DNA from 2 places in the Bradyrhizobium sp. UFLA03-84 genome. Region 2 is predicted to be linked to the other one. Evidence: riboswitches for the same ligand, from Rfam matches in the RefSeq annotation. Region 2 holds a riboswitch; the other holds the start of a gene.
What was found. A riboswitch is a leader RNA that binds a small molecule or an ion and turns the genes downstream of it on or off. The one in region 2 is predicted to bind ZMP and ZTP.
Positions count from the first base shown of each region.

Region 1: it holds a riboswitch for ZMP and ZTP, as region 2 does, so the genes downstream of both, CK489_RS31505 (bifunctional 5,10-methylenetetrahydrofolate dehydrogenase/5,10-methenyltetrahydrofolate cyclohydrolase) here and glyA (serine hydroxymethyltransferase) in region 2, are expected to answer to the same signal.

Region 1 covers NZ_NSJY01000016.1:316,553-320,107, reverse strand. The annotation lists gene CK489_RS31525 (VOC family protein) at 1-127, opposite strand, end outside; gene CK489_RS31520 (hypothetical protein) at 220-996, shown strand; gene CK489_RS31515 (hypothetical protein) at 1,215-1,748, shown strand; gene CK489_RS31510 (hypothetical protein) at 1,869-2,276, opposite strand; ZMP/ZTP riboswitch at 2,494-2,573, shown strand; gene CK489_RS31505 (bifunctional 5,10-methylenetetrahydrofolate dehydrogenase/5,10-methenyltetrahydrofolate cyclohydrolase) at 2,588-3,451, shown strand.
Region 2 covers NZ_NSJY01000013.1:369,143-372,697, forward strand. The annotation lists gene CK489_RS15850 (c-type cytochrome) at 1-20, shown strand, start outside; gene glyA (serine hydroxymethyltransferase) at 154-1,431, opposite strand; ZMP/ZTP riboswitch at 1,466-1,551, opposite strand; gene CK489_RS15860 (ankyrin repeat domain-containing protein) at 1,635-2,549, opposite strand; gene bla (class A beta-lactamase) at 2,685-3,555, opposite strand, start outside.

The DNA of each region.
Region 1 (3,555 bases), on a different contig from region 2:
GCTGGACGTCGATGCGGCCGGGACCGCGGATGATCTCGCCGCCGAGAATGTCGCGCAGCCAGGTCGCGGTGGCCTCGGGATCGGGACTGCGCAGATGGACGTGGTCCCAGGTGACGACGACGGGCATTGCGATCTCCTTGTTGTTCTCGCGCGCCGCGGTGCGCGGCACCCGCGTTCGGGCGGCGCAATCTAGCGATCGGCCGGCTTCGATGCCATCCCGTGCTGCGCGTCGCAAGATTGTCGTCCCGGAATGAAACCATTTCGGCCGACTGCGATTGTTCTTGCGTGGCCGCTCGACCTGCGGCCGTCCTGCATGCCGTATGCGGCGATGGGGCGGCACGGTCGGGCGTCGAGGGTGAGGGCACGACGATGCGGATCGGCTTGGCGTCGTTTCGAAAGGTTGCCGCCGGACGTCTCGGAGACGGCGGCTTCTACGCCAGCCTGCTGCTGTCGTTGATCGCAATCGCCGGGATCGCCGCCTGGTTCATGCTCCCCGAGCCGAGCGACGCCGGAGATCAGGATACCTGGCCGGTCCCATCGGCCGCCATCCGCACCGCGCAGGATGTGCCGACCGGGGCGCAGCCCGCCCAGGCCGCAAGGGAAGCGCTTGCCGCACCGGCCGATGAGCCGGCCACGGTCGGCGTCGCCACCGCCCAGCAGCCGGCCGAGGAGGCCAGACAGGCCGGCTCGGGCGCCGAACGATCGCCGCTGGACCGGGTGCGGATCGCCTCGCAATCGTGGCGCCGCGGCGGGCTGGGATCCAAGGTGCTGGTCACCCTGACGCTGCGCAACGCCAATGATTTTGCGGTCAAGGACATCGAGATCGCCTGCGCCTTCATCCGCCGCGACGGCAGCCCGATGACCGAGCGCAAGCGCCTGATTCCGGACACCATCGCCATGAAGAGCCGCAAGACCTATTCGCAGATGCTCATCGGCTTCGTAAACGTTAACGCAAACAAGGCGAAATGCTCTGTCGTGACCGCCAGCCGCGCCTGAAACCTGCATCTCGAAAAAGTGAGCGGGAATTGACTTGCCGGGTGAACCGTAACGGCCAGGCAGGAACTAACTAATAAGCCGACCGTTAGAGAACGACCCGGAAGCGCGGGATGGCGTCTGTCCGGGTGATCGTGCGCAGACGATGAATTCGCCCGCGCGATGACTGTTGTCGTCGCGCAGAGATGAACCGCGCCGGTGGCGCGGGGGGAGCTACCAAGATGCCTGTGGCGCGTTATTTCCTGTTCGTTGGTGGCGTGCTGCTCGCGCTGCTCTTCGTCGTCAACGCTATCGTGCCGCAGGAGGCGGTGGTTCCTGGCCAAAGCCAGACCATCTCATCGCCGGGCGTCGACAAGACCATGGTCCGGATCAGGTCGACCCAGAAACTGCCGGAGCGGGTGGTCTATGATACCAACCTGCCGACCATCGTTCCGGCGCAGGTCAACGCGGTTGCCGCGGCGACCCCGGCGGCCGCCAGCGATGCCTCGGCGCAGGCCCGCGTTCGTGACACCTTCGCCCAGTTCATTCCGCCGGAGAAGGCTGACGCGCGCAAGGGCGCGATCGTGGCCGACGCCAAGCCGGCCGACCAGCCGCTGCAGGCCCAGCCGCAGGCACCGAAAAAGCACAAGGTTGCGCGTTACCATGCGCATCCCCAGCAGCCGATGCGGCTGGCCCAGCCCGGCATGTATCAGCCCTACCGGGTCGCACAGCAGCAGCCGCGCATGGGCTTCTTCGGCGGTTTCGGCACCTGGTAGGCAGGGTCGCGCCGTAGCCGGCAACCGATACGCCGCCGCAGATGCTTGCGGCGGCATTTTCATGTCCGCGAGATCGGGCGGCAACCGGACGCAGACGGCCGTCCGGGCCGTTCACGCCGGTTAGCGCGGCAGGCGCGGAATCTTGTCGGCGAAGCCGTTGTAGCAGGTCAGCCGTTCGTCCTCTTCCTTCACGAACCGGCATTCGTTGACGCCCTTGGCGGGGGCGGCCTTCGGCTTGGGCTGCGGCTTGAAGATCTCGTCGTAGCACATCAGCCGCTCCTTGGTGGCGTCGTCGATGTCCTGACAGGCCTGGAGCTTCTGCGCGACCGATTGCGGCTTGCCGGGCGCTGCGGCCTTTTCGCCCTTCTTGGCCGCCGACTTCTTGCCGACCTGGACCAGCGGCTTGTCGCCGACCATCGGCTGCGAGGTCGCCGCCGGCTTGTCGGCGGGGGCCGGGGCCGGAGTGGTGCCTTGGGCAAGCGCGGCAGCCGGGCAGAGGAGCGCCAGCGCGAGGATGATATGTCTCATGTTGAAAATGTCCGAAATGGCGTGATGACCGGAAGGATGGCGCCGGGGATCGGAAAAGCCCGGCAAGTGCCGAGGCTTATCGCAAGTTCTGCCCGAATCCTACCCCCAGAGATGACCCGCCCGGCACCGATCCACCGGCAAAAGAAGGTCAGTTCGTCGCCGGTCCGACTGCAAACGAAGCGTGATTTGCCTTTGCCAGGCCGGGCGGCTATCACGGCGCCATCTGCGCGACTGGCGCTTGGATGGACCACCATCGGGGAGCGCAGAGACTGAACGCCGCGCGCCTGGGCACCGCTTCGAACGGAGGTGCCATGACGGCGAACATTCTTGATGGGCATGCACATGCCCAAATTGTCATCGACAAGGTTGCGAGTGAACTCCACCGGCTGCCTCGCGCGCCGGGACTTGCGGTCGTGCTGGTTGGCTGTGACCCGGCGAGCCAGATCTATGTGCAGAGCAAGGTCAGGATGGCCGAGCGGCTCGGCCTGCGCGGCGAGGTCGAACGCCTGCCGGACGATGCCGGTGAGGCCGACCTGCTTGCCAGGATCGCGGCGCTCAATGCCCGCAACGATGTCGACGGCATCCTGATCCAGTTGCCGTTGCCGGCGCATATCGACGCCCTGCGGGTGATGGCCGCGGTCGATCCAGCCAAGGATGTCGACGGCCTGCATGCCCTCAACGCCGGCCGGCTGTTTCACGGCGACGATGCGCTGGTGCCGTGCACGCCGCTCGGTTGTCTCAGGCTGATCAAGTCGATCCGGCCGGATCTCACCGGTGCGCATGCCGTGGTGATCGGCAGCTCCAACATCGTCGGCAAGCCGATGGCCGCGCTGCTGCTGCAGGAGCACGCGACGGTGACGCAGACCCACATCCACACCCGCGGCATCAGCAGCATCTGCCGGCAGGCCGACATCCTGGTCAGCGCGGTGGGCAAGGCTGGCCTCGTGCGCGGCGACTGGATCAAGCCGCAGGCGATCGTGATCGACGTCGGCACCACGCGCGTCGCGAAGCCGGACGGCGGCTACGCGGTATGCGGCGACGTCTCGTTCGACGAGGCGGTGCAGGTCGCGGGCGCGATCACGCCGGTGCCGCGCGGCGTCGGGCCGATGACGATCGCCTGCCTGATGGAGAACACCGTGAAAGCCGCCAAGGCGAGGACGGCCCGGCTGCAATAGCGCAGAACGCTGAGGGCTAGGCGCGAGCGGCGGAGGTCGCTCGCGCCCGTGCGCGAAGATCATGACCTCGGAGGTAATGGAAAGCCCGCAGCGTTCGGCTATCG
Region 2 (3,555 bases):
ACTATCTGGCGGGGCTATAGCGGCGGGCAGGTTGGCCTCAAGCGAGCGCAGCGCTGTCGCATACCCGCTCTTGGCGGCCGAGGTCGGGCGCCAGCGCTCGACCTCGTTACGTACGTCCGCGCGCCGAAGTTGCGGTTGCCGGCGTAGAGCCGATCAGTTCGGTCGAGACCTGCACACCACGCCTGGAACAGGAAAGGCTCGGCACATCTCGATGCACTCCGATCTGAGATGCGCGAGGACCGCGTCGTCTCCGTTCGCCTGCAGAGCCCCCGCAATGAACTCGCCGATACGGCGCATTTCGGAATCTCCCATGCCACGCGTGGTCGCTGCCGGTGTCCCAAGGCGGATACCGCTTGGCCTGAGCGGCGGACGCGGATCGTCTGGAATAATTTGCTTGTTTGTGGTGATGGCGATGGCATCGAGCACGTCCTCGGCTGCTCGCCCGTCCAGTCCGACGGATGCTACCGTGTCGACGACCATCATGTGATTGTCCGTCCCGTCCGTGACCAGCTTCATCCCGCGGTCCATCAGCGCGCCGGCAAGAACCTTCGCGTTGCGCAGAACCTGCAGCGCGTAAACCCTGAAATCCGAGGTCGCCGCCTTCTTGAGCGTCACGGCAGTCCCGGCCACGACGTTCATGTGAGGTCCGCCCTGCAACCCGGGGAAAACGGAAGCATCGATCCGACCGGCATTTTCCTTCCGGCACAGGATGATCCCGCCGCGGGGGCCGCGCAGTGTCTTGTGGGATGTCGTCGTCATGACGTCGAAGCCGGCATCAAGCGGATTGCGCATGACATTCGCGGCAATCAATCCGCCATAGTGGCTCACGTCAGCCATCGTGATCGCGCCAACTTCGTCGGCGATATTCTTGAACGCCGCATAATCCAGGTCGCGCGGATAGGAGCTGTAGCCGCACAACACCATCTTCGGACGTGCTTCCCGCGCGATCGCGCGCAATTCGTCGAAATCTATCGCGCCGTTTGACGGTGCCGTCTTGTAGCGAATGAAGTTGAACAAACGCCCCATGTGGGACACCGGCGCGCCGTGGGTGAGATGACCGCCGTGGGACAGGTCCATGGCGAGAATGGTGTCGCCGGGCTGCAATAGGCCGAGATAGACGGCCTGATTCATCGGTGATCCGGAAAGCGGCTGAACGTTGGCGTGCTCGGCACGAAAAAGCGAGCAGGCCCGCTGGCGTGCGAGGTTCTCGACATCGTCCGTATACTGCTGGCCGCCGTAATATCTGCGTCCAGGATATCCCTCGGAGTATTTATTGGTGAAGACCGATCCGAGCAGCTCAAGCACCTCCGGGTAGGTGTAATTCTCGGACGGAATCAGTTCAACGCCGTCCTGTTGACGGCGCTCTTCCCCCACAAGGGCAGCGGCGATCTCTTGATCGTTGATCGACAGTTCGTTGCGAAACGAAGGCATGATCGGGCTCCTCAACACGCTGTTTTGCCAGCAGATTGGTTGCCCAGGCGATCGGCGTCGGAACCCTTCGCGCTTCCCCGTGGTCGATTCCACGTTAGCTCGCCAGTCGCGCGATAGGACGAATGAGCACAGAGACTCTTCGCAAAGGGGAATCTAGCCGACCTGCGGACCTTCCGCAACCAACGAGTCCATCGCCTCATGCTTCAGCGCGGCGTCAGCTCATCGCGTAGCGCCGACAGGATAGTGAGATCGGCTGCGTGCTTGCCCGCCTTGTCGGCCAGCGCGGCGTCGGCGCCGTGCGCGAGCAGCGCTTTCGCAATTGCAGGATGGTTGCCTTCGGCGGCGATCATCAGCGCCGTGCGTCCGCGCGCATCGCGCTCGTCGACCCTGGCGCCGGCGTCCAGGAGATACGAGACGACCTCGAGCGCCTGCGCTTCCGGCACGGTCTCGTCCGGTCCGGCGGCCCACATTAGGAGCGTGAGGTCGTTGGCGTAGCGCGCATTGACGTCGATATTGCGCGCGAGCAGCTGCTTGACGATGCCGAGCTGGCCGCCGGCCGCCGCATACACGACCGGCGGCTTGCCGGTGTCGTCGGCCTTGCCGCCGTCGGCGCCGTGCGCCAGCAGCATGCGCACCACCATGTCCCGGCCGGCATAGGCCGCGGCCGCGACCGGCGAGGCGCCGCTGCGCCCGGTGAGATTGACGTCGGCGCCGCGATCGATCAGCCGCTGCACGATCGCGGCATGGCCGCGCTCGGCGGCGAAGTAGAGCGCGGTCGATCCCGCGAGGTTGCGCGCGTCGACCGGCGCGCCGCGCGCCAGCAGCAGGTCGACCATGTCGAGATGGCCGGAGCGGGCGGCGTGGCTCAGCGGCCGTGCGCCAAGCCGGTCGCGCGCGTCCACCGAGGCGCCGCCGTCGAGCAGCGCGGTGGCAAGGTTGATGCAATCGGCATCGGCGGCGGCGAACAGCGCCAGCGAGATCTCAACCGCGCTGAGCTGCGCCTTGTCGGTCTCGTATTTGCGGGTCTGCTCGCGGCACCGGGCCGGGTCGGCCGCACCAAAGCCGGCATGGACGTGGCCGGCGAGAAACAGTGCGGCAAGGGCGATGCGGCGATACAAGGCGTGTCCTCCGGATGGCCTGCGGAGCGCATTGCCATCCGGAGCGAGCGTCGCATGATCCTTGGTTGCTGCCAAGCCGCGCAGCGACGCCAAGCCGCGCAGCGATGTTGTGCCGCGCGGCGTTGCTCTGCCGCGCTAACCGCTCTGCCCGGCGCTTGCATTCGCAACGGCGCGCGCGACATTGGCGATCACCTCGTTGCACTTCTCCATCGGCGCGCTTGCCCCGGTCAGGTAGACCGTCACCACGATCGGCTTGCGGCCGGGCGGCCAGAACACCCCGATATCGTTATAGGTGCCACGCTCGCCGGTGCCGGTCTTGTCGCCGACCCGCCAGTCCCGCGGCACGCCGGCGCGCAACCTCGCGTCGCCGGTCTTGTTGGCGACCATCCAGTCCACCAGCTTCTGGCGCGAGGCGGCCTGCAGAGCATCGCCGAGCATCACGCGCTGCAGGTTCTTCAGCATCGTCACCGGGCTCGTGGTGTCGCGCGGATCGCCGGGCACGGCCTCGTTCAGCTCCACCTCCCAGCGGTCGAGCCGGCTGACATTGTCGCCAATGGTGCGGAAGAAGCTGGTCAAGCCGGCAGGCCCGCCGATCTCACGCAGCAGCAGGTTGGCCGCGGTATTGTCGCTGAGCGTGACCGCGGCCTCGCAGAGTTCGGCCAGTGTCATGCCCGACCCGACGTGTTGCTTGGCGACGGGCGCGTAGGCCAAGATATCCTTGGCCTCGACCTGCATCCGTTGATCAAGGCTGGATTCGCCGTGATCGACCCGGTGCAGCACGGCGGCTGATAGCATCGCCTTGAAGGTGCTGCACATCGGGAACCGCTCGTCACCGCGCCGGCTCGCGCGCAATCCCGTCTCCATGTCGAGCGCGGCGACGCCGAGCCGGCCGCTGGTCGCCAGCTCGATGCGTGCAAATTCCTCCTGCAGCCGTTGCGCCGGCTGGCCCGGTGCCGCCGCTGCACTTTGCCGCAACAGGGTCCAGGAGGCCGCAAGGCCCAGTGCG